DNA from 3 places in the Arthrobacter sp. AD-310 genome. Region 1 is predicted to be linked to each of the others. Evidence: riboswitches for the same ligand, from Rfam matches in the RefSeq annotation. Region 1 holds a riboswitch; each other region holds the start of a gene.
The links. A riboswitch is a leader RNA that binds a small molecule or an ion and turns the genes downstream of it on or off. The one in region 1 is predicted to bind cyclic di-AMP.
Positions count from the first base shown of each region.

Region 2: another riboswitch for cyclic di-AMP. It lies ahead of ACYQ1Z_RS09780 (aggregation-promoting factor C-terminal-like domain-containing protein); the one in region 1 lies ahead of ACYQ1Z_RS05110 (M23 family metallopeptidase).
Region 3: another riboswitch for cyclic di-AMP. It lies ahead of ACYQ1Z_RS07120 (glycoside hydrolase family 16 protein); the one in region 1 lies ahead of ACYQ1Z_RS05110 (M23 family metallopeptidase).

Region 1 is NZ_BAAHNO010000008.1:50,727-57,829, forward strand. Features, by position in the region: gene ACYQ1Z_RS05090 (cold-shock protein) at 1-47, shown strand, start outside; gene ACYQ1Z_RS05095 (DUF3027 domain-containing protein) at 54-728, shown strand; gene serC (phosphoserine transaminase) at 825-1,955, opposite strand; gene ACYQ1Z_RS05105 (metal-dependent transcriptional regulator) at 2,238-2,933, shown strand; cyclic di-AMP (ydaO/yuaA leader) riboswitch at 3,084-3,294, shown strand; gene ACYQ1Z_RS05110 (M23 family metallopeptidase) at 3,305-4,129, shown strand; cyclic di-AMP (ydaO/yuaA leader) riboswitch at 4,258-4,436, shown strand; gene ACYQ1Z_RS05115 (C40 family peptidase) at 4,507-5,184, shown strand; gene ACYQ1Z_RS05120 (NlpC/P60 family protein) at 5,345-6,106, shown strand; gene ACYQ1Z_RS05125 (HNH endonuclease) at 6,331-6,831, shown strand; gene mobA (molybdenum cofactor guanylyltransferase) at 6,894-7,103, shown strand, end outside.
Region 2 is NZ_BAAHNO010000013.1:70,719-77,821, forward strand. Features, by position in the region: gene ACYQ1Z_RS09755 (hypothetical protein) at 1-113, shown strand, start outside; gene ACYQ1Z_RS09760 (SixA phosphatase family protein) at 206-733, opposite strand; gene ACYQ1Z_RS09765 (winged helix-turn-helix domain-containing protein) at 824-1,687, opposite strand; gene ACYQ1Z_RS09770 (response regulator transcription factor) at 2,387-3,127, shown strand; gene ACYQ1Z_RS09775 (HAMP domain-containing sensor histidine kinase) at 3,134-4,636, shown strand; cyclic di-AMP (ydaO/yuaA leader) riboswitch at 4,756-4,916, shown strand; gene ACYQ1Z_RS09780 (aggregation-promoting factor C-terminal-like domain-containing protein) at 4,922-5,626, shown strand; gene ACYQ1Z_RS09785 (VOC family protein) at 5,665-6,033, opposite strand; gene upp (uracil phosphoribosyltransferase) at 6,079-6,714, opposite strand; gene ACYQ1Z_RS09795 (phosphatase PAP2 family protein) at 6,736-7,103, opposite strand, start outside.
Region 3 is NZ_BAAHNO010000010.1:100,235-107,337, reverse strand. Features, by position in the region: gene ACYQ1Z_RS07125 (glycosyltransferase family 4 protein) at 1-580, opposite strand, end outside; gene ACYQ1Z_RS07120 (glycoside hydrolase family 16 protein) at 1,127-2,221, opposite strand; cyclic di-AMP (ydaO/yuaA leader) riboswitch at 2,226-2,406, opposite strand; gene ACYQ1Z_RS07115 (metallophosphoesterase) at 2,572-3,534, opposite strand; gene ACYQ1Z_RS07110 (hypothetical protein) at 3,620-5,620, opposite strand; gene ACYQ1Z_RS07105 (helix-turn-helix transcriptional regulator) at 5,823-7,103, opposite strand, start outside.

The DNA of each region.
Region 1 (7,103 bases):
CGATCGCGGCTGCCCTGCGTAAGGTTGCCGACGAGCTGGACGTTTAGGCACCCATGGTCCCGGAAGCTGAACAGCCGAAGGTACAGGTGCGGGAACCGGCGGCCGCAGTGAAGAACGCCCCCAAGCGGAAGGCGGGCGTGCCGGTGTGGCGCACCGGAAAACCGGACGCGTTCCTGGCCGCCGCCGTCGAAACGGCCCGTACCGCCATTGAGGGCATCACTGCAGCCGGCACCATCGGCTCCCACCTCGCTGCCAAAAGCGAGGGCGACCGCCTGGTGACGCACCTGTTTGAGTCCAAGCTGCCAGGCTACGTCGGCTGGCAGTGGTTTGCGGTCCTGACCCGGAACTCCCGCTCCAAGGTGGTAACCGTCAGCGAGCTGGGCCTGCTGCCCTCCGAAGACTCGATCCTGGCGCCCGAGTGGGTGCCGTGGGCCGAACGGGTACGGCCGGAGGACGAGCAGCAGCAGGACGAGCAGCAGCAGGACGAGGAAGCCCTGCAGGAAGCCGGCGGGGAAGACACGGCGCAGGAACACGCTGTGCAGGAAGACACGGCGCGGGAAGACACGGCGCGGGACGACACAGTGCAGGACGACACAGTGCAGGACGACACAGTGCAGGACGAGACAGTCACGGGCTCCGACGCCGCGGACGCCGACTTCTCCGAGGCAGCCCAGGACAAACCGTCCGGGGACGACGACGGCGCGGACCGGGATTCCGACGTCGCGTAAGCGCCGATAGACAAAGAGCGCCTACACAAACGGCGCCGGCCGGGCAGGACCCGGGCGGCGCCGTCGTGCTTTAAGTGCAGGCGGCCTGCCTGCCGGCTACTTGCGCAGTTCGCCCACGACGTAGTCGATGCTGGCCAGCAGCGCGGTGATGTCGTCCGGCTCGATAGCCACGAACGTGGCGATGCGCAGCTGGTTGCGGCCCAGCTTCCGGTAGGGCTCGGTGTCCACGATGCCGTTGGCGCGCAGGACCTTGGCCACGACGGCGGCGTCCACCGATTCGTCGAAGTCCACCGTGGCGATGACGTTGGAGCGCTCGTCCGGGTTGGTGACGAACGGTGTAGCGAATTCGGAAGCCTCGGCCCACTGGTAGACACGGCCGGCGGAGTCCGCCGTCCGGGCAGCCGCGAAGTCGAGGCCGCCGTTGGAGTTCAGCCACTGCACCTGCGCGTCCAGGGTCACCAGCGTGGACAGCGACGGCGTGTTGTAGGTCTGGTTCAGGCGCGAGTTATCGATGGCGGTCTGGAGGTCGAGGAAGTCGGGGATCCAGCGGCCGCTTGCCTTAATCCGGGCCGCGCGCTCCAGGGCGGCGGGGGAGAAGAGGCCCAGCCAGAGGCCGCCGTCCGACGCGAAGTTCTTCTGCGGGGCGAAGTAGTAGACGTCGCTCTCGGCCACGTCGACGTCCAGCCCGCCCGCGGCCGACGTTGCGTCGATCAGGACCAGTGATCCCTCGTCCGCGCCTGCAACCCGCTTCACCGGGGCGGAAACACCTGTGGAGGTTTCGTTCTGCGGCCAGGCGTACACGTCCACGCCTGCTTCGGCCGAAGCTGCCGGGCGGGTGCCGGGCTCGGACTTGATGATGGAGGAGGCGTCCAGGAAGGGGGCCTTGTTAGTGGCGGCGGCGAACTTGGAGCCGAACTCGCCGAAGGAGAGGTGCTGGGCCTTCTTCTCCACGAGGCCGAAGCTGGCGACATCCCAGAATGCCGTCGAGCCGCCGACGCCAAGGACCACTTCATAACCTTCCGGCGCACGGAAGAACCGGCTCAGGCCGTCGCGGACCGAACCAACGAGGTTCTTGACCGGGGCCTGCCGGTGCGAGGTGCCGAGGATGTTCTTTGCTGCGGCGGACAGCGCATCGATCTGCTCCTGCCGAACCTTGGAGGGACCGGCGCCGAACCGTCCGTCCTTGGGGAGGAGGTCGGCGGGAATAGTGATGCTGGGTTCGCTCACAGGGGCTCCAATTTCGGCGTGGACACGGCTTCGGTCCGGACGGGTGGATGGTCGCTGGCAGGCAGCCTGGGTGGACTGCATCTGGGCCGTTCCCATTCTGCCTGAACAGCCCATTCGGCGGGAACCGGAACCGTCAAAGTCCAGCCCGTGAGACGCCTCCAGTAGGCCTCTTCAACTATTCGGACTAAGTCAAAATAGGCTAAGCTAGCCAACGGACTACGTCGCGGTGAACGGCGATACGGTGGGACAACGCAAGGTACTGCGCTCGAGGAGCTGAGCTGGATGACGGATCTGATCGACACTACGGAGATGTACCTTCGGACCATTTTGGAACTCGAAGAAGAGAACATCGTTGCCCTCCGGGCCCGTATTGCTGAACGGCTGCGCCACTCCGGTCCCACGGTGTCCCAGACCATTGGCCGGATGGAACGTGACGGCCTGGTTGTGGTGTCCGGGGACCGGCATCTGGAACTTACCGAAGTCGGCCGCAAGCGGGCCACGGAAGTGATGCGGAAGCACCGCCTTGCGGAACGGCTGCTGGCAGACGTCATCGGGCTGGATTGGGCCTACGTCCACGACGAAGCCTGCCGGTGGGAGCACGTGATGAGTGAGCGTGTGGAACGGCGCATCTATGAACTGCTGGACCACCCCACCGAATCCCCCTACGGCAACCCCATCCCAGGCCTCGCGGCGCTGGGTGGTGAGGCTGCTGCGGCCGTCGCGGAAACGGCGGTGAGCCTCCTGGAGGCCATGAAGTCATATGGCACCGCCTCTGTGGTGACCGTCAGCCGGTTGGCAGAGCCCATCCAGGTGGAACCTGAACTGCTGGCGCAGCTCGATGAAGGCGGCATCCGGCCCGGCGCCGCTGTAACGCTCGAGCGCGTGGGTGACTATATTTCCGTCCGCGTGCCCGGCATCGAGGGCGCCCTCGAACTGCCGCCCGAAGTGGCCGCCCACGTCTTCGTTACCGTCCGCTAGCGAGCGACGCCCGCAACCCGGGAATACTCCATTTGATGGCGGTTACGCAAAGATAACGGAATTGTTACTTTAGGGATTAAGCCTCTATAGTTGAAGCAAGCGTTGATACTAAAGCGTTACCTGTTCCGGAGCCGAGCTCTGCCAGCGGAACAGGTGCACGAGTCACTACTGGCAGAGGCGGGGGAACCACAAGCGGCAGCGGGGGACTGCCTTGGGGTGAAGTCCGACAGCAGCAAGCCTCTTCCAGTGTAGGAATCCTCCGGGAATCTCTCTGTGCCGAAGCTTGCCTGCTCCGGACCGGGTCTTTGATCTCTCTGACCCGAATCCGACAGCTAACTTCGCAGGCTTTCAGAGAGGAATCCTTCTTGTCCATGCAGACCTCCAGGGGGCGCCGCCGCGCGGCCGGCCCCGCTCCGGCCCCGCGCGTGGCCGAAGTTACTCACACGGAGCGCCCCCGCGATCTCCACCGTGATGCGCGGCGCCGTCGGGGTCCGTTCCGGCAGATCACCGAGTTCGCCTCTGCAAGCGGCATCGGCCAGAAGGCCGGGATCGCTTTGGCCGCCACCGGCATGGTGCTTACAGTGACTGTTCCTGCCACCAGTCCCGTGATGGCCACGGACGCCTCCGGAAGCACGCCTGTTGCCGCGTCCGCCGTCACGCCGCAGCAGCCGGCCATTTCCGCTGAAGCCGGCGCCCAGATCGACTTCAGCCGCTCAGCGGTCGTGACGCAGGCCGACCCTGACGGCAAGCTCAAGCAGCTCCTGAGTGCCCAGTCCGCGGGCGCCGTCTCCCGCGCCGCATCGGTCGGAAGCCTTGGTGCGCCGCTGGCCAGCATGGTTACCGCATCGCCTTTCGGTTACCGCGTCAGCCCCATCACGGGCGGCTCCGGCGACTTCCACCGCGGCCAGGACTACGTGGCGCAGTGCGGCACCTCCGTGCTCGCCGCCGCCACCGGCACCGTGACCTTTGTGGGCTGGCACCAGTTCGGCGGCGGCAACCGTGTGGTGATTGACCACGGAAACGGCCTGGAGACCACGTACAACCACCTTTCGTCCTTCAGTGTGACTGAGGGCCAGACGGTCTCCAGGGGCGACGTGGTGGCTTTGAGTGGCACCACCGGGGCTTCGACTGGCTGCCACCTGCACTTCGAGGTGCAGGTCAACGGCGAAGTGGTCGATCCGACGGGCTGGCTGTAGTCAAATGAGGGCAAACTCCCAGTTCGTTGTGACCCGCCGTGACCTGAATGTGACATTCACGCGAAACTGCTGTACCGTCTAACTCGCGTCAACTTTTCCGAAGTTGACGCTCTTGTGCGGATTGCCTAACTCTGCCACCGCTCAAGGTCCGTTCGCATTTCATCGTCTGGCAGGGGCGGGGGAACCAAATTTGGTCTTCGTCATGAAGGCCTTGGGGTTAAGTCGCAAAGCTTCCATGGAAGCAGCGCGGCCGGGTGACTCCCATCCGAATCCGACAGCTCACCTCGCAGGCATTGGGAGAGGCTACCTTCGTGTCTTCACGCCATAGTTCTGCGCGCCACCGTGCGCAACCGGTTCGTACCAACCCCCTGGACGCTGTGTCCAAGGCTGTTAGTGCCAACGCCGGGACAGTAGGTCGCCAGGCTGCAGTTGTTGCTGCTGCTTCGGGACTGGTCCTGGGTATGGGCCTGCCGGCCAACGCTGCGGACACCACTGCCGGTGTCTCCGCGTCCGCCGAGTCCGGCTCGGCGCAGACCGCCCTTGCGGTCACCGCCGCCCCCACCGCCACGGTCTCCTTCGAGCGTCCCGTGGTCACCACCGTTGCAGCTCCCGTCGTTGAGCGCGTGACTCCCCAGTCCACCTCGGACGACGACGACGCGGACAACGCCACCACGGCCACGGCAGCAGCCGAAAAGGTTGCCGCGGCAGCCTCCTCGGCCGCCACCTCCGGCCTGGCAGCCATTGCCTACACCGGCATTGGCAGCCCCTACGTCTGGGGCGGCACCAGCCCCGTGAGCGGCTGGGACTGCTCCGGCTTCACCCAGTGGGTCTACGCCCAGGCCGGCATCAGCATTCCCCGCGTCAACGCATGGACCGCCATGACCCCCACCTCCACCCCCCAGCCGGGTGACCTGGTGATGCAGAACGGTGGCGCACACGTCGGTATCTACGTAGGCAACGGCATGATGGTCAGCGCGCTCAACCCCTCCCAGGGCACCCTGCTCCACTCCGTAGCTGCAACCGGAACCTCCTCCTTCTACACCCTCGCAGGCTAATCAGTTCCCGGGGCTTCGGCCCCCGGAACTTTTTCTTTGCCCGCGCATCCGCCAAATCACTAATCCCCGTTCGGGACGCGCCGACGTACCCCCAAGATGCCGGCGCGTCCAACACCCTTGTGCGGCCCACAGGCCCCGAGGAATTCGAAAGAGAGAAAAGATGACTACTCGTGCTACCGCACGGCACCGCGCCGAGGTCACCAAAACCAACTCGATCGCCATCATCGCCAAGGCTGTTGGCGACAACGCCGGCGGCGTCGGACGCCAGGCAGCGGTCATTGCCGCAGCCTCCGGCCTGGTCCTGACCAGCGGCATTGCAGCCAACGCGGCTGACGCCAACATCCAGCGTGACTCGGCACCGGCCTCGGCCCTTGAGGTCGAGTCCGCGATCGAAGCCCCGATTTCCGCAGCCTCCACCATCGCGATCACCTTTGAGAAGCCGGCAGTCACCACCTCCCCGGCTCCTGTCGTTGAGGAAGAACCCGTGGTTGAGGAAGCCGCTCCGGCTCCGGTTGCCGAGGCTCCTGCTGCCCCCAAGGTCACGGCCACCGTCTCCGCCGCCTCTGCCCCCGCCGCGCCGGCCGCTTCCGCAAGCGGCAAGGGTGCGGCCATCCTGTCCGCCGCCTACGCCCAGCTGGGCGTTATGCAGGACTGCACCATGCTGGTCACCAACTCGCTGGCCGCCGTCGGAATCAACTTCCACGACTGGCCTGCCGGCTACCTGTCCCTCGGCCGCACGGTCAGCGCTGCCGAAGCGCAGCCCGGCGACCTGATCTACTACGCCGACGGCGGCGCCGGCGTAGCGCACATCGCTGTCTACGCGGGCAACGGCCAGGCCGTCCACGGCGGCTACAACGGCAACCAGACCGTTGTGTTCAGCGCCAACGTTGGCTCCGGCCCGGTCTTCATCCGCGTCAGCTAATAGCGGCGCCGCCCGGAACGCTTCGCCGACCGGACTCCGTTCAAGGACCCCTGCCCACGCGGCAGGGGTCCTTGCCCTTTAAAAGGGACCAACTCGTTTTGCAGCGAAATTAGCTGATAGCGCACTTCTTTGTTTACTCTTGTGGTGTCGATCCATAGCCCGAACATGCCGAGGGCAGCCGGCCCTCGTGCCCCTGACGGGTGCGGCCGTGAAGAGGTACGTGCATGCGCACTCTCGTTCTGAATGCTGGATATGAACCGCTGGCGGTTGTGACTTTCCGCCGGGCGCTGGTGCTTGTGCTCACGGGCAAGGCAAGCGTGGTGGCCGAAGGGGACGACCCCGTGGTGGGCCCGCAGGAGATATTGGGCCGGCCTTCGGTGATCCTTCTCAACCGCTACATCCGGCCGAGGTACAACCAGGCAACCGCTGTCAGCCGGCGCGGTGTCCTGCGGCGGGACGGGCACAAATGTGCTTACTGCGGGAAAGCCGCGCACACAATCGACCATGTCCACCCAAAATCACGCGGCGGGGCCGATTCCTGGGAGAACCTCGTGGCAGCCTGCCTCCGCTGCAACAACGTCAAGGGTGATCACACTCCCGCGGAAATGGGCTGGAAGCTGCGGTTCGTCCCCGAACCGCCGCACGGCACCATGTGGCAGATCAAGGAACTGGAAAAGCCGACCCCGGCATGGGACCCGTTCCTGCTCCCTGAACGCGCAGCCTGATTCCCTTCGGTGTGATCTTGCGGGGGTGCGCGGCAGAGCCGGCTGGTGGCTAGGCTGGAACCGTGAAAGTCGAAGTGCCGGAGTTTGACGCCCTGATCCTGGCGGGAGGACGTTCGTCACGCCTGGGGGGCGTGCCCAAACAGCATCTGGTGTTCGGCGGTTCAACGCTGCTCCAACGGTCCCTGTCCGCCGCTGCAGGAGCGCGCAAGGTGGTGGTCGTGGGGCCCGATTCCGGGCCCCTGCCGGACGGGGTGGCGACCTGCCGCGAGCAG
Region 2 (7,103 bases), on a different contig from region 1:
CTGCACCGCGCATCCCGGCGCGTGCGGCGGCAGGCAAGCGCCCGACGTCGTCCGCTTCACCTGCCCGACGACCCGCACCCAAGCCGGGAAACAGGTCCGTGCCCCGGCGGTAAAACCTTCCACTGGAGGCCCCTGCCCGCCGCGGGCGCCCTCCACGTCGGCAAGCCGCGGTAGTCCGTCGGTACTTACGTACTGATAGCGGCGCTCAGTGCGCGCGCGGAACTTTGAACCGGGTGATCCGGGCGTCCTGTCCGTCCAGCTCCGCCCACGGTTTCTCGGTTTCCAGGACGGTGAGTGCGCTGGTGGGAAAGTGCGTGGCGGCATCCATGTAGGCGTCGTGGTCCGAATCGCGCGACGCCAGGTGCATCGCGAGGTCCTGCACGCCGGGCAGGTGGGCGATCAGCATCAGGGTGGTCACCGTGTCCGGAACGTGGTTGATCACGGAAAGCATTCGCAGGGCGGATGCCGCGTACAGCCCCTCCTCAAGCTTGGGGGTGGGGGCTTTGTCACCCAGTTCAGAGCACACCCAGGTGCAGGTCTGCCGGGTCCGCAGGGCGCTGGAGCAGAGGATGAAGTCGGGGACGATGTTGTGTTTGAGCAGCCAGCGTCCGGCCAGGGGCGCTTCCCGGTGGCCCCGCTCCTCGAGCGGCCGTTCGTGGTCAGCCACGCCACCAGGCCAGTCGGCCTTGGAATGGCGCATGATCACTAGCCGGCGAAGATGGTGCTCACTCATGGCCCAAGCCTAACGAACCCGTCAGCGCTGCTGTGCCCCTACAGCAAAAGGCGCCCGCCCCGCTGGGGACAGGCGCCTTTCGTTCAGAAGCTAGATCGAGTATTCCGGAGCGGCCCAGACGACCACCTCGGGGTGCTCGTAGAAGCGGTAGCCCTGGCCGCGGACGGTGCGGACCGTGTTGGCCAGGCGGCCCAACTTGGAGCGGAGCCGGCGGATGTGGACGTCGATGGTGCGCTCGTTCGGCACTTCCTCGGCGTTCCGCCAGAGGCCTTCGAGCAGCTCGTCGCGGCCGACGGTGCGGGTGCCGTTTTCCACGAGGTAGTTCAGGAGCTCGAACTCCTTGAAGGTCAGGTTGAGGGATTCGCCGTCGAGGTGAACCTCCCGGCGTGCAAGGTCGATGAGGACACCGGAGGGGCGCGGCTCCTGCGGCTGCTGCGGCCGGGGAGTCTCGGTGCGCTGGCGGGAGTTCACCGTGGGGTCGCCGAAGGTGGAGCGGACGACGTCGAGCGCGGAACCCGGGGTGCCGGCAGGGGCTACGGCGACTGCCGCGTAGCTCTCGGCACCGGTAACCAGCGACTGGGCGTAGGCGCGGATTTCCTGGGCCAGTTTGGCGATTGAGGTGCCGGCAGCCGCGGCGGTTTCCTCATCGATGCCCATGTAGAGGACAAATCCGCGGGCCACGTTGTCATTGGCTACGGGACGCACCGCGTTGGGCCCCGCCACTACCGGAGTGGGAGCGGTGACGGGTGCGGAGTCTGCCGCCGGAACTGCCCGGAGCTGCCCGTATGAATTGGGGTTGTAGCCCTGCGGCGTGTAGCCCTGTGCGGGGAAGCCGTTCCCGGCAGAGGGAGCGAGGGCCGGGCGTGGACCGAAGCCGGGGCGCAGGCCGGATGGCTGGCCCGCCTTGGCGGCGTTACGGACGGAGATGTGGACGTATCCGGATGCAACAGACATGGAATGCTTACCTCAATGTGAATGGCCGCCATCGCGGCTCGAATGCTGGGTTTCCCCGCACTGCGAACTGGGGAGGGGCGCCCGACGCTGGGCTGGGGGGCGAATGCCTAAGAACTTCGGCGGGTGGGAAGGTCAGGCGTGCATTCGACAACAGCGCATGTCGGCAGCAGCTGATGTGCTGGGCCAATATTCTGCGGCTGCAGGTGCTGTTGAGTTCTTGTTCACATTGGAAGTGTGCAGCGTAACAATGGCAACTTGCAAGTAACAATGGACCGAATCGTCCGCATCGTGAGACGAAATGCTCTATTGTGGCGCAGATCACGATTCTGGCGGACCCCAAAGAATAACGCTCGTTATCCGAGCAGCCGGCCCGATAACGGCGTTTGGCGAAATATAGTTCGACAGGCGCGGGCAAAAGGACGCTTTTATTCAACTGAGTGCGGAATGCCAAAATCGCTCCTCAAGCCCGACGCCCCTGTCCAGCCCGATGCGCTCCGGGGAAAAGATTTTTCCCGTCCGAACGTCCGGAAATGAGCCCGGGACTACCCTGCCCTCCTGCTAGAGGGTGCCAGGCGGGTGCCCGCGCGACCAAGCTGCCGGTTCGCTGCAGGACCTTGCCCAGCTGGCTACGCTGGCATTCACAGCCTGCGCACAGGAAAGCCAAAGCCGGGCTACACCCACCGATCGGAGAGTTGTCCCATGGCCACTTCGCACTCCATGACCAACAACCTTCCCAAGCTGTCCCACCCGGACGGCTCCCCCATCCGTGCCCTTGTGGTCGATGACGAGCCCAGCTTGTCCGAACTGATGAGCATGGGCCTGCGGATGGCTGGATGGTCCGTCGCCGTGGCCGCGGACGGCCCCGAGGCCGTGAAGCTCGCAAAGGACTTCCGCCCGGACGTGCTGGTGCTGGACGTGATGCTTCCGGGGTTCGACGGCGTCGAACTGCTGGGCAGGATCCGCGCCTTTGCTCCCGAGGTGCCCGCGCTCTTCCTCACCGCGAAGGATGCCGTCCAGGACCGGATCGTGGGGCTGGCCGCCGGGGGCGACGACTACGTCACCAAGCCGTTCAGCATGGAGGAGGTCATTCTCCGGCTGCACCGCCTGGTGCAGCGTTCCGGGGTCGCAGCCATGGACACCGCCGAACTGGTCGTTGGCGATCTTGTCCTCAACGTCGACACGCGCGAAGTCACGCGGGCCGGGGAGGACGTCCAGCTCACCGCCACACAGTTCGAACTGCTCCGCTACCTTATGGAAAACCCTAAGCGCGTCATCAGCAAGGCGCAGATCCTGGACAGGGTATGGGACTACGACTTCGGCGGGCAGGCCAACATCGTGGAGCTCTACATTTCCTACCTGCGCAAGAAGATCGACGCCGTCCACCCGCCCATGATCCATACCGTGCGTGGCGCCGGTTATGTGATCAAGCCCGCGGAGTAGGCTGTCATGCCCTTCCCCCAGGCTCCGGCCCAGCATTCCCGGAGCTGGCTCAAGCCCGCCACCTGGCACCTGCGGACCAGGCTGATCCTGCTCGCGATGGCGCTGCTGATCGCCATTTGCGGCGCCGTCGGGGTGGCCAGCTATGTATCTATGGACGCGTTCCTCACTCGCCAGCTGGATGACCAGCTGAGCCAGGCCGCCGAACGGGCCAACGATCCCGGCCGCCCTCCAATGGGCGGTTTCAACGGCCGCGACCCCCTGGACGCCCGAGGACAGAGCGTGGGCACGGTCAATGCCCGGATCGTGAACGGCCAGGTGAACAGCGGCGGCTTCCTCGCCTCGGATACCAGCCGGTCGGCGCTGTCCGCCGACGACAAAAAGGTTTTGCTCGCACTCGCCACCGATGCCCGGCCCGTGGACCGGAAGCTGTCCAACGGCGCGTACCGGCTTGTAGCCGTGCAAACGGACTTCGGCGACGTCCTGGTCACCGGCCTCCCGCTCGCCGGCAAGCAAAGCACCCTCGCTTCCCTGGTCTGGACCTTCGTTTTTGTATCGCTGGGCGGCCTGCTGCTGATCGGCCTCGTGGGAACGGTACTGATCCGGCGCACCATGAAGCCGCTCGAACAGCTGTCCGCGGTTGCCACCCGCGTGTCGCAACTGCCCCTCGACGCCGGTGAGGTCGCGCTGGCGGTCCGCGTGCCGCCGTCGAACGCCAACCCGGGCACCGAAGTGGGCAGCGTGGGCCACGCACTGAACCTGATGCTGGACAACGTGGCGAACGCGCTGCAGGCGCGGCAGAAGAGTGAGACCAAGGTGCGTCAATTCGTGGCCGACGCATCGCACGAGCTGCGGACACCGCTAACGGCCATCCGCGGCTACACGGAGCTGATGCGGATGACGGAGCGATTCACCCCCGACGGGCAAAAATCCCTGGCCAGGGTGCAGAGCCAGTCGGAGCGGATGACCGCGCTGGTGGAGGACCTCCTGCTGCTGGCACGGCTGGACGAGGGCCAGCCGCTGAAGCTCAGCGAAGTGGACCTCACGCAGCTGGTGGTCGAAAGCGTCAGCGACGAGAAGGTCATGGCCCCCGGGCACACGTGGCGGCTGGAACTGCCGGACGGGCCCGTGCTGGTCAAGGGCGATGCGTCCCAGCTGCGCCAGGTGCTCATGAACCTGCTGTCGAACGCGCGGAAGCATACCGCCGCCGGCACCACTGTGGTGACGGGAGTTGGCACCTCGCCGGAGGGCACGGCGGTAGTCACGGTAACGGACGACGGCGGCGGCATCCCGGCAGAGTTTGTCGACCACGCGTTCTCCCGCTTTGCCCGCGCAGACGCCGCCAGGAAAGGTACGGAAGACGCGGAAGGTGCGGGCGCCGCCGAGGGCACCAGTGGTCTCGGCCTGTCTATTGTGCAATCCATTGTGGAGGCTCACGGAGGCCGGGTAACGGTGTCATCACGGCCCGGCTGCACGCAGTTCACAGTTCAACTGCCTTCCTTCGATGTTTAGGCAAACCGACGCGCCGTCATTCGTGATGTCCGTTACCTAAATGTGACTTAAGCAGCGCCTTCCTGTACCGTCGATTGGGTGCGGTTCCCGTTCGGGCCGCGTATCCGGATGACGCCAAGCTCTGCCACTTCCCGGATTCCGTTTGATCCAAGGCAGAGGCGGGGGACCCACCGTCCCGGGCATCGATTGCCCTAGGGGTTAAGCCAGCACGTGTCTGTTCCGTGCGGCCGGATGCCCTCATCCGAACCCGACAGCTAACTCCGCAGGTGTGAGAGGCGATCAATCATGTTCAAATTCCCGGTACAGCCGCGCGCAAAACACGAGTCGGACAGCAATACACAGCGTCCCGCGGGCAGGAAGTTCACCTTTGGCCAGCGTGCCGCCGTCCTCACCGCAGGCGCCGCCCTGCTGGTGGGCGGAGTGGGTGCCGCAGGACAGGCCACCGGTACGCTGGCCCCCTCAGCGTCAACCACCGCGGCGCCCGCAGATTCCGATGCCAGCATGAGCATCGAAAAGAGCGAGATCCGGTCCAACCCGGCCGAGTCCCCTGCACCGGCTCCGATCAACGTGGTTCCGCAGGCCGCCGAGCCGGCCCCTGCGCCCGCCCCCGAGCCGGCTCCCGCTCCGGAACCCGCGCCCGCGCCCGAGCCGGCACCCGAGCCCGCTCCCGTCGTCGCGGTCAACGACCCTGCCGGCGCGCAGGCCTACGCCGCCGGCCAGCTGGCTTCCTACGGCTGGGGCCAGGACCAGATGCAGTGCCTGGTGACCCTGTGGGACAAGGAGTCCGACTGGACCACCACGGCCACCAACCCGAGCAGCGGCGCCTACGGCATCGTCCAGTCCCTGCCCGCCGAAAAGATGGCCAGCGCCGGCGCGGACTACCTCACCAACTACCGCACGCAGATCAACTGGGGCCTGAACTACATCAAGGAGCGCTACCAGTCTCCGTGCGGCGCCCTGAACTTCCACCTGGGCAACAACTGGTACTAAACCAGCCCTGAGCAGGACCCACTGCATCCCCGGCCGCCTCAGCGTCCGGGGATGTACTGCACCGCCCACCGGTTGCCGTCCGGATCGGCGAAATAGACGAAGTGGCCCCAGGCCTGGATGTCCACGTCGCTGACTTCCACACCGTTGTTCTTCAGGTGGTCGTGGGCCGCCTGGATGTCGCTGACCACCAACTGGAGGTTTGAGCCGGTGCCGGGAGGCGCGTCGGTGAGCCCTTCGCCGATGCAGATGGAACAGGCTGAGCCGGGCGGCGTCAGCTGTACAAAGCGGATGCCGTCGGAGGGCCGCTCATCAAAATCGGGATTGAAGCCGACCTTGTTGACGTAGAAATCCTTGGCGCGGTCCACGTCGGACACGGGGACAAACACAAGTTCCAGTTTCCAGTCCATGGGCACAGGCTAGCCAACGGCCCGGGCAGCGGAAAGGGTTGTGTCCTAGCCAGCGATGCCGTAAAGGCGGTCCCCCGCGTCCCCGAGGCCGGGAACGATGTAGGACTTCTCGTTCAGTTTCTCGTCGATGGAGGCCAGGACGATGGTCACGTTGGCGCCGGAGAGTTCCTCTTCCAGCTTGGCGAGGCCTTCCGGCGCGGCCAGCAGGCAGATGCAGGTGACGTCCGAGGCGCCGCGCTTGAAGAGGAACTTTATGGCTTCGCGCAGGGTTCCGCCGGTGGCCAGCATCGGGTCCAGCACAAAGATCTGCCGGCCGGTGAGGTCCTCGGGGAGGCGCTCGGCGTACGTGATGATGTCCAGGGTTTCCTCGTCCCGGGCCATCCCCAGGAAGCCGACTTCGGCCGTGGGCACCAGCTTGGTCATGCCTTCCAGCATGCCCAGGCCTGCGCGGAGGATGGGAACGACGAGCGGGGTGGGCTTGGTGAACGCGGTGCCCACGGTGGTGCTGACGGGCGTCTCGATGGTCACCGGTTCGGTGCGGACGTCCCGGGTTGCCTCGTAGGCCAGGAGCGTCACCAGCTCCTCCGTGAGCTGCCGGAACACGGGCGACGGGGTGTTCTTGTCCCGCAGGACGGTGAGCTTATGGGCGACGAGCGGGTGGTCCACAACGAGAGTGCGCATTGGTAAAAACTATCACCCGCGCTATTCCTTTCCGTGACCCGGGCTCCGGCCCGTGCTGCGCTCAGGACCCTGCCCGGCGGTCCGGTCAGTGTCGCGCCCGGAACTCCGGTTTGTGCCGGCGTCGTGATGGATGGCGTCCGCCACAACATCGCGCACCACGGGGTGCTCAAAGGTGGGTGCCGGGCCCGCGTGCTCCCTGCGCCTGATGAGATGGAACAGCCGGTGGGCCAGGATGACCATGGACACCCAGGCCAGTCCGAGGAACCAGCCGGCCATCACGTCCGTGAGCCAGTGGTGGCCCAGGAACACGCGGCTCAGGCCCATGGCGACAATGAAGATGGTTCCCGCCGTGATCGCCGTGATCCGTACCCAGAGCAGCTGGAACTGAA
Region 3 (7,103 bases), on a different contig from region 1:
TCGGGTCCTTTTCGATAGTTAGCAAAGGATGCGGAGCCTGTTCACGGGCGGCGACAGGTGTCGCCACAACGGGCACATTTGCAGCCAAGGCTTCCCGGACGGAATTCCGTATGCCGACGCCGTGCTCGTCTGGGAAGACCGCCACATCCGAACCATTGAATACGTCCATCACGGAGGGGACATTAGCCAGGACTTCAACCTGATCAGCAGACAGCGCAAGAACTGAGTCCGCAGGTTGGCGACCCGCAACAACGAATTTCGCATCGGGAACGTGCTCCCAGACCATTGGTGCAATTTTTTTGACCAGCACATGAGCACTGTCGATATTGGGACCATAATTGAGGCTCCCCACGAAGCAAACCACCGGAGAGTTCCGTTTCCCCCGGTAACGAGGCGCAGACTCTGCTCCATTGGCAACGCTGGTCACGGGCCGCGCCAGCTTCTTGCTCCACGCGGCAGCGTCTCCTGCACCGACGGTCAACAGCCGCGCACGGGCCGGGAGGCGTCGTTCTGCCCGCAGAGCCAGATACGCCCTGACTTTATATGCTGGCATCAACTTTCCTGCGATGGCAGTATCCATGGCCGCCCGGATAGACCAAGGATCAACAGTCTGCAGGACCAGAGGACCCCAAACATAGTGGGAGAGAAACAGCGCGTGGGGCCCGTGGATCAGCGTAGCGTCCTGTTGCAGGGACAATGCTGCCACTAATTCTCGGGCACGCCTCGTCGATCGTTCTTGCCGCCCTAGTCCGTTCACGCCTAGGCCTGAACGGAGTGCAGCTAGCGTCCTGCTTCGTCGAGGGACAACATGCACAGAGTTGCAGCGTGATCGAACTTCATCCGGCACCGTCACGGGCCCGGAGAATGTCAGCAATGTTACCGTCACGTCAGCAGGTAGGTGACGCAAAACCTCGAAGGGGATGAGAGAGCTTCCATCACCCAGCACAGGATCTCGGTTAGGGACACTTTCTGTTATGTACAGAAGCTTCATTGCAAGAGTTTACTAAATGATGGGAAGAACCGGATGGGCCGCCGGCTTGTTTTTTGAAAGTGAGAAACTGCCAAAAATGGACGGCGGCGGGATATGCCGCCGCCGTCCAGGTGAGCCCATTATAAGGGAGGAAAATCACTGCCAAGCGCGAACGTAGTCGACCTGTACCTCCGAGGCTGGCCCATAAACTGGATTAGTAGACGCTGCCCCAACGTTGAGGACAATATACTGCGGCGCGTTGCCATCGTCCGTGGGATAGGACTTGACTTTAACCCCATCAAAGTACACGTCGGATGAGGTTGCCGTACGGTGCAAGCCGAAAGTGTGGAATTGGTTCGCCCAGTCACCCGGAACTGTGCCCTGGTTATGCGTACCGGAACCTGAGTGGTAATTCACGGTCATTTTAGCCTTGAGGACTTCTGCGATGTCATTTTCCCCAGTCGTAGGCCATGACTGCCCGGTCGACCAGAACGCAGGCCAGTTGTACAGCCCGTTAGCGTCACCGGGGAACTTGATGCGGGCCTCCACGTAACCAGTGGTGAATTGATAGCCACTGCCCGCCCCGCCCTTGGGATTGCTGGAAACGAGGGCGCCGGAAGTGGACGAGGCCAGCGTCAGTGCGAGATTGCCATCCTTGATTGCGACATTGCTCGGGCTGGTGCTGACTTTGTTCATCTCACCACATGTGGGGGAGAACCAGCAGTCGGACCACTTGGTCGTATCGAGGGAACTTCCATTGAATTCGTCATTGAAGGTCATAACCCATCCGCCTGGAACTCCGGTAGGCATCGGGGTAGAAGTCGATGCCAGATTCGCCAGGGGGGCCGAAGCCGGTGCCAGCGTGGACTCCAGTGTTGTTTCCGGAAGTGGTGGCTCGCTGGCCGCCGGAACAGGGGCAGGGGCGGCGTCGGGTTCCACCGTCGCCTCTGTAGTAGGTTCCAGTGGGGCAGTTGCCTGGAGGAGCTGGTCGCGATGCATGTGCGATGCAACGGGCTGCTGCTTTGCGGAGTTGGTTACCCGTTCAACATTCAGAGCTTCGGTGTTTGCTGAGAGCCCCAAAGTGGCGGCGCCTAATAGGGCAACAAAGGCAGTCGTGGCCAGGCGCACCGTGAGTGGGCGTTTGAGAACCCCGGTGTAACGGTGAGGTTCGGAATGAATACGGGTCGAATTAACCGGTTCTTCCATGGACTGATGCGCTTTTGTGCGCGGCTGATCCGTAGATGCAGACATGAGTAGTGCCTCTCGTCGCCTGCGGGGTTAGCTGTCGGGTTCGGATGAGAGCATCCGGCCACTCATGAGGTTTGCCGTGACTTCACCCCGAGGGCAGGCAGAACCATGCCCGGGACACGTGGGTCCCCCGCCTCTGCCAGGAGTCTCGGGATCCCGTAAGTGGCAGAGTTAGGCGTCTTGCGGGATTGGGCCGGCTGGGGCAGCCCCAGAGGTAGACCGTACCGGAGACGCAGCGCTAAGTCACAATCCAGTAACAGGCATCACGGGCATTGCCGAGTCATGAAGGATCTGGCGCGATGGTGTGCTATCGCCCACTGGCAGGGTGCGCGGCGGCCAAAGAAGGCGCTATCTCACCTTTCGATACGGAATGAATCTTGAAACTCGTATCCGCGGGAAGGAATAAAGTCCACTCTCATGTGGGTGCTATCCAAGACCACGTGGGCGGTACCCTTAGCCGGGCTGTAGTTGGCGCCTGACCATGCGGCGAAGTAGGGCTTCTCAGCGTCTTCCGTGTTGATGTCCCTCAAGCTCTGACCTCCGACACCATTGGTGACGAAGACGGTTCCGTTGCCTTGGTTCACACTGCTGTCCGAATCAGTCACGCACTTCGGATTGACTTCCTGCACGAAGAGATAAGGACATCCGTCGCCGTATCCAATCTGGAAAGTGCGCTGATAGACGTGCTCGTGTCCTGTGAGTACAAGGTCAACACTTTTCCTAACGAGCAGGTTTAGGAATGCTTGGCCGGCATCACACCCATAGTGTCCTATGCTGAAGCACATATTGTGCATACCGACTATCGTCCAGGGAATTTTCGCTTCTCTGGCTGTATCAATAGCGGCTTCGGTCCATAGGTAAGATGCGCTGCCCTTGGAATAGTCCGTTCTACCGTCGGGAAATTCCAAACCCGGCGAGACCATGATCAGCCGAACTATCGGATTCTCGTCCGGGACGTCTACGTACCATTGCTTACCGTAGTCTCCTTGCAATCCTTGAAGCCGATTCGGAAGACATTCCACGTAATTGCTTATGTAGCCGTCGGGACCATTGCTCTCATGGTTGCCAGCCACAAGCAGAGTGGGAATTTCTGGCCCCAGCAGTTGTTGTACTAAATCGCAGAATTTCTGCTCGGCACCTTGCTCATAGGACAGGTCACCCAAGATGATGTTGAAGTCGGGTGCAAGCTCTCGTACTTTGTTCAAAACCCCCTTGGCGCCGCTGCCAAGTCCCACATCACCGGCTGCAGTGAAGTGGACGGTAGGCCCATCATCTGCAAGTTGGGGTGTAACCTCATCGCAACCGGTCATTCCCATGGCGCATAACAGAGTCAAAATGCTGATACAAGCACGTCTTTTCCCACGCGGCTTTGGTTGTGCCTTGTTCAAGATTCAGCAAGCCTTAACCGGATGGTCGCAATGCCGTTTGCCAGGCCCCCGCTGCTTTGGCCCCGGAAAATGTCCAGGTGGCTGCGCCGCTGGCGCCCGCGGATGTCTGGACTTTGTCGGCCTGTTCGGCGATTTGTCCACCCGCCGCCTCCCAGCGCTCTGCCCATCCTGTCGGGGGAGATGCCGCAGGAGTTGAGCTGTCGAACCCAACGCCACCGATAAGGAGGGCACCGTTGCTGGCCGTTGTTACTCCTGGCAACGTGATACTTGTCGCCGTGTAGCTGGTGTCCACGCGGGTAGCCACCATGCTGTCAATCGGACTTGATGTGCTCGCTCCGCGATAAGCAGTCATCCCGCCACCCCATTTCACAGCAGTGCTGGTAGACCAGGTATAAGAGGCGCCCTCAGCCGTTCCTGCCACCCGGTAGTAGACAAAGATCCGCGCTCCGTTTCCGATGGTAAGACCGTTTACAAGTGGCGTCCATCCGGCGGGAGCACTGCTAACCGACGGGGTTAAATCGGCAGTAAAGGCGGCGACCAACAAATCACCGGCGGTCGTACCCGCCGGTTTTGCGAGGGTGATCGGAGCAGCCGTACCGGAATAGCTGCTCGCCGTCCCCACCACGCTAATGCTTCCCGAAGGGGAAGGGGTTGGGGTAGGTGTCGGTGAGGGACTGGGGGCGGGCGCCGACCCCAGGGACCGGTCCGAGAACCAGTAGCGTTTGGTGACGTTGTTGCTCGCCAGGATCACGACACCGGTGCTGGAGTTAAGGCTCTGCTTGGTTGTTGTTACGTCATTGATGTTTGGGGATGCTCCGTCTTGGATGACGGGAGTTCCGCGGCCGCTGCCAAACACGGGGTTGTCCATGGACGCGGTCTTTTCGTAGATACTTCCCGCTACGCCCGAGTATGCGCATCCCGAAACGGATGTGGAAGGCGCAGTGTGAAACGCTCTGACCACGTTATTCGTGGTGTCCAGCACGACCTGGGGGCGGGAAACGCAATCAGCAACGGTTGCAATCGTTGACTTTGTGAAAGCACCGGTTCCGGGGCGGAAGACAAGCAACTGAAGTTGTGGCAGCGTCTTGTCCGTGTACGTGTCATTTAGGCTCGTCTTCAAAGCAGCATAGACTCGTCCGGCGGAATCAGCGAGAAGGGCTTTGAGATTCAAATGGTCATCCGCTTGGCCCTTTCCTTGAACAGCGGGCTGGACCTTCCATGAAGACGCCGCGGTCGGGGACGTTCCGTCGGTGCGCGTTGCCCAATAAACGGTGCCCGCGGGATTATCACTCCACATCACCCCGATCTTGTTGCTCCCGAAGGAAACGACGGCAGAAATGTCATCTGGCGCAGGATTCGGGTCCGCCACGGGCAGAACAAATGGCGTGTTCCAACTTGTTCCGCCGGGAGTGGACACGTTCACATAAACGGCGTTCGTGTAGCCCGAGGTCGCGTTTCCGGAAACCTGCGTCCAAGTGGCCCAGATTGCGCCCGTAGTGTCCTTGTCAATCGTCATCGATTCGCTGCTGTTATTGGTGATAGTAGTAGGAAAACCAGGGTCCAGGGTGTATTTGCCTGAGGAATAACTGTAGCGATAAAGCTTGGCCGGCTGCCCTGGAATGGACGGCTTGGGCGTCCCGTCCCCGGACACGGTCACTACATGCGAAGCGATGTATAGCTTGTTGCCGTCCCACAGGGTGTCAGCCAAAGTGTTACTCCGGCTGTCATTGAGGACGCCGGTGTCCACCCAGGTCCTGGTTGCCCTGTCGAGGCGGAAAATATGCCAGCCACTTCCTGTCGCCCACATGTCGGCCCACCAGGAACCATCGTTCCACCAGAGTTTGCTTTGCGGTTTATCTGAGGTGGGAGGGTTGACCACCCCTGAATAGCCGATGCTCTGATAGCCGTAATTCTCTGCGGCTCGGGCACTGCCAAGAGCGGTAAAGAGGCTGGTAAGGAGAATGACAGCCAAAATGATGGATTGAGCAACACGAGCTGTGGCGGGTCGGGACATGTCCAGCGTCCTTTATCAGCAGATACTGAAGGCACCCAGCAGTGCCGGACGTCCGTTTCTTGAACGTCAAGATGCAGGCAAATTTAGTCCTGGTTCTCATACCCCCGCAATAGGGACTTTTCGAAACCCTTCCAATAGGGAGTTAGGGGTAGCGGCGTACCGCGTGAACCGCGCCCGGCTGGGTCCGAACTGTCACTATCCTTTACACCGCGGGAAGAACGTACGGTTCGGCGGCCGGGTTTACCTTGCCCGCGGCCAGCGCCGTCAGTTGCGCGCGGGACTCCACACCCAGCTTCCTGTAAATGGCGGTCAGGCGCACCTCCACCGTCCGCACCGATACGTAGAGCGTTGCCGCGATCTCCTTGTTCCGCATGCCCCGGGCCACCATTTTGGCCAGGGCACGCTCATGGTCGGCAAGCAGCAGCAGTGCAGGGTTGCCGCGTTGACCGGCCGGCTCCGCCCGTTCTTCCAGCAGAAGTCCCGTGACGTGGTGTGTCCAGCCATCCGCGCCGGCCTCCTCGAACATCACCCTGGCGCGCATCAGGGCGGAGCGGGCGTCACGTATCCGGCCCAGCGCGGCCAGCCGTTCGGCGTAGCAGAGCAGCGTCCGCCCGCGTTCCAGCACGGATTCCCGACCGTTCCTGCCTTCCAGCGCCCGGCTGAACAGCTGCAGTGACTGCTCGCCGTCCGCCAGCATGGCGCGGCTCCTCGCCACGACAGCCAGCAGCCAGGGTGAACCCAGCCCCACCGAGCGGCTTTCGAGGCGCAGCAGTGCCTGGCCCGCTTCACGGTGCCTGCCGAGCCGGACGAGGACTTCCACCAGGTCCCCCTCGCACCGGAGCAGGGCGGGACTGCCCAGGCACGCGCCGACTTCCGCAGCGCGGCACAGCTGCGCCAGGGCCGCCGCCAAATCCCCGCGCAACAGGGCGGACTGGCCCCGGCAGGCAGCAAGCTGTGCGGTGATGGCGGGGTGGGTCTCCCCTGCGAAGCGCTGTGCCTCCGCGGCGCAGGCCTGGGCCAGTGCTTCATCTCCAAGGGCATGGGCACGCCAGACCCACAAGACGTGGCGCATTCCCCTGAGGTACTTGTTCTGCGGCTCGTTCTGGTCAATTTCGTCGATCCGGGCCACCGCAGAGCGCACATTCCCGGCCCGGATGTCGTTGTCCGCCGCCAGGAGCGCAGCGGCTTCCCGCCAGACCTTGTCGCCGGCGCCGCTGGAGCTGAGCACGGTGCTAAAAGCCTCCTGCGCCTGGCCGTAATGTTCGGCGTAGCTCAGGGCGCGTCCGCGTACGAGGAGGCTGAGCATCCGGGTGTCACCTGCCGGCGCGGGTTGGTGGGCGGGTCCGCCGGTCCTGCCCCCGATGACGGACACCAGCTTCCTTGCCCGGTCGCTGACTGCCAGGCACTCAGCGGAGGCGGCATCCTGGAACCGGGCGGCCTCTTGCAGCAGCTCTTGAGCATCCCTGAGCTCCCATCGCTCCGC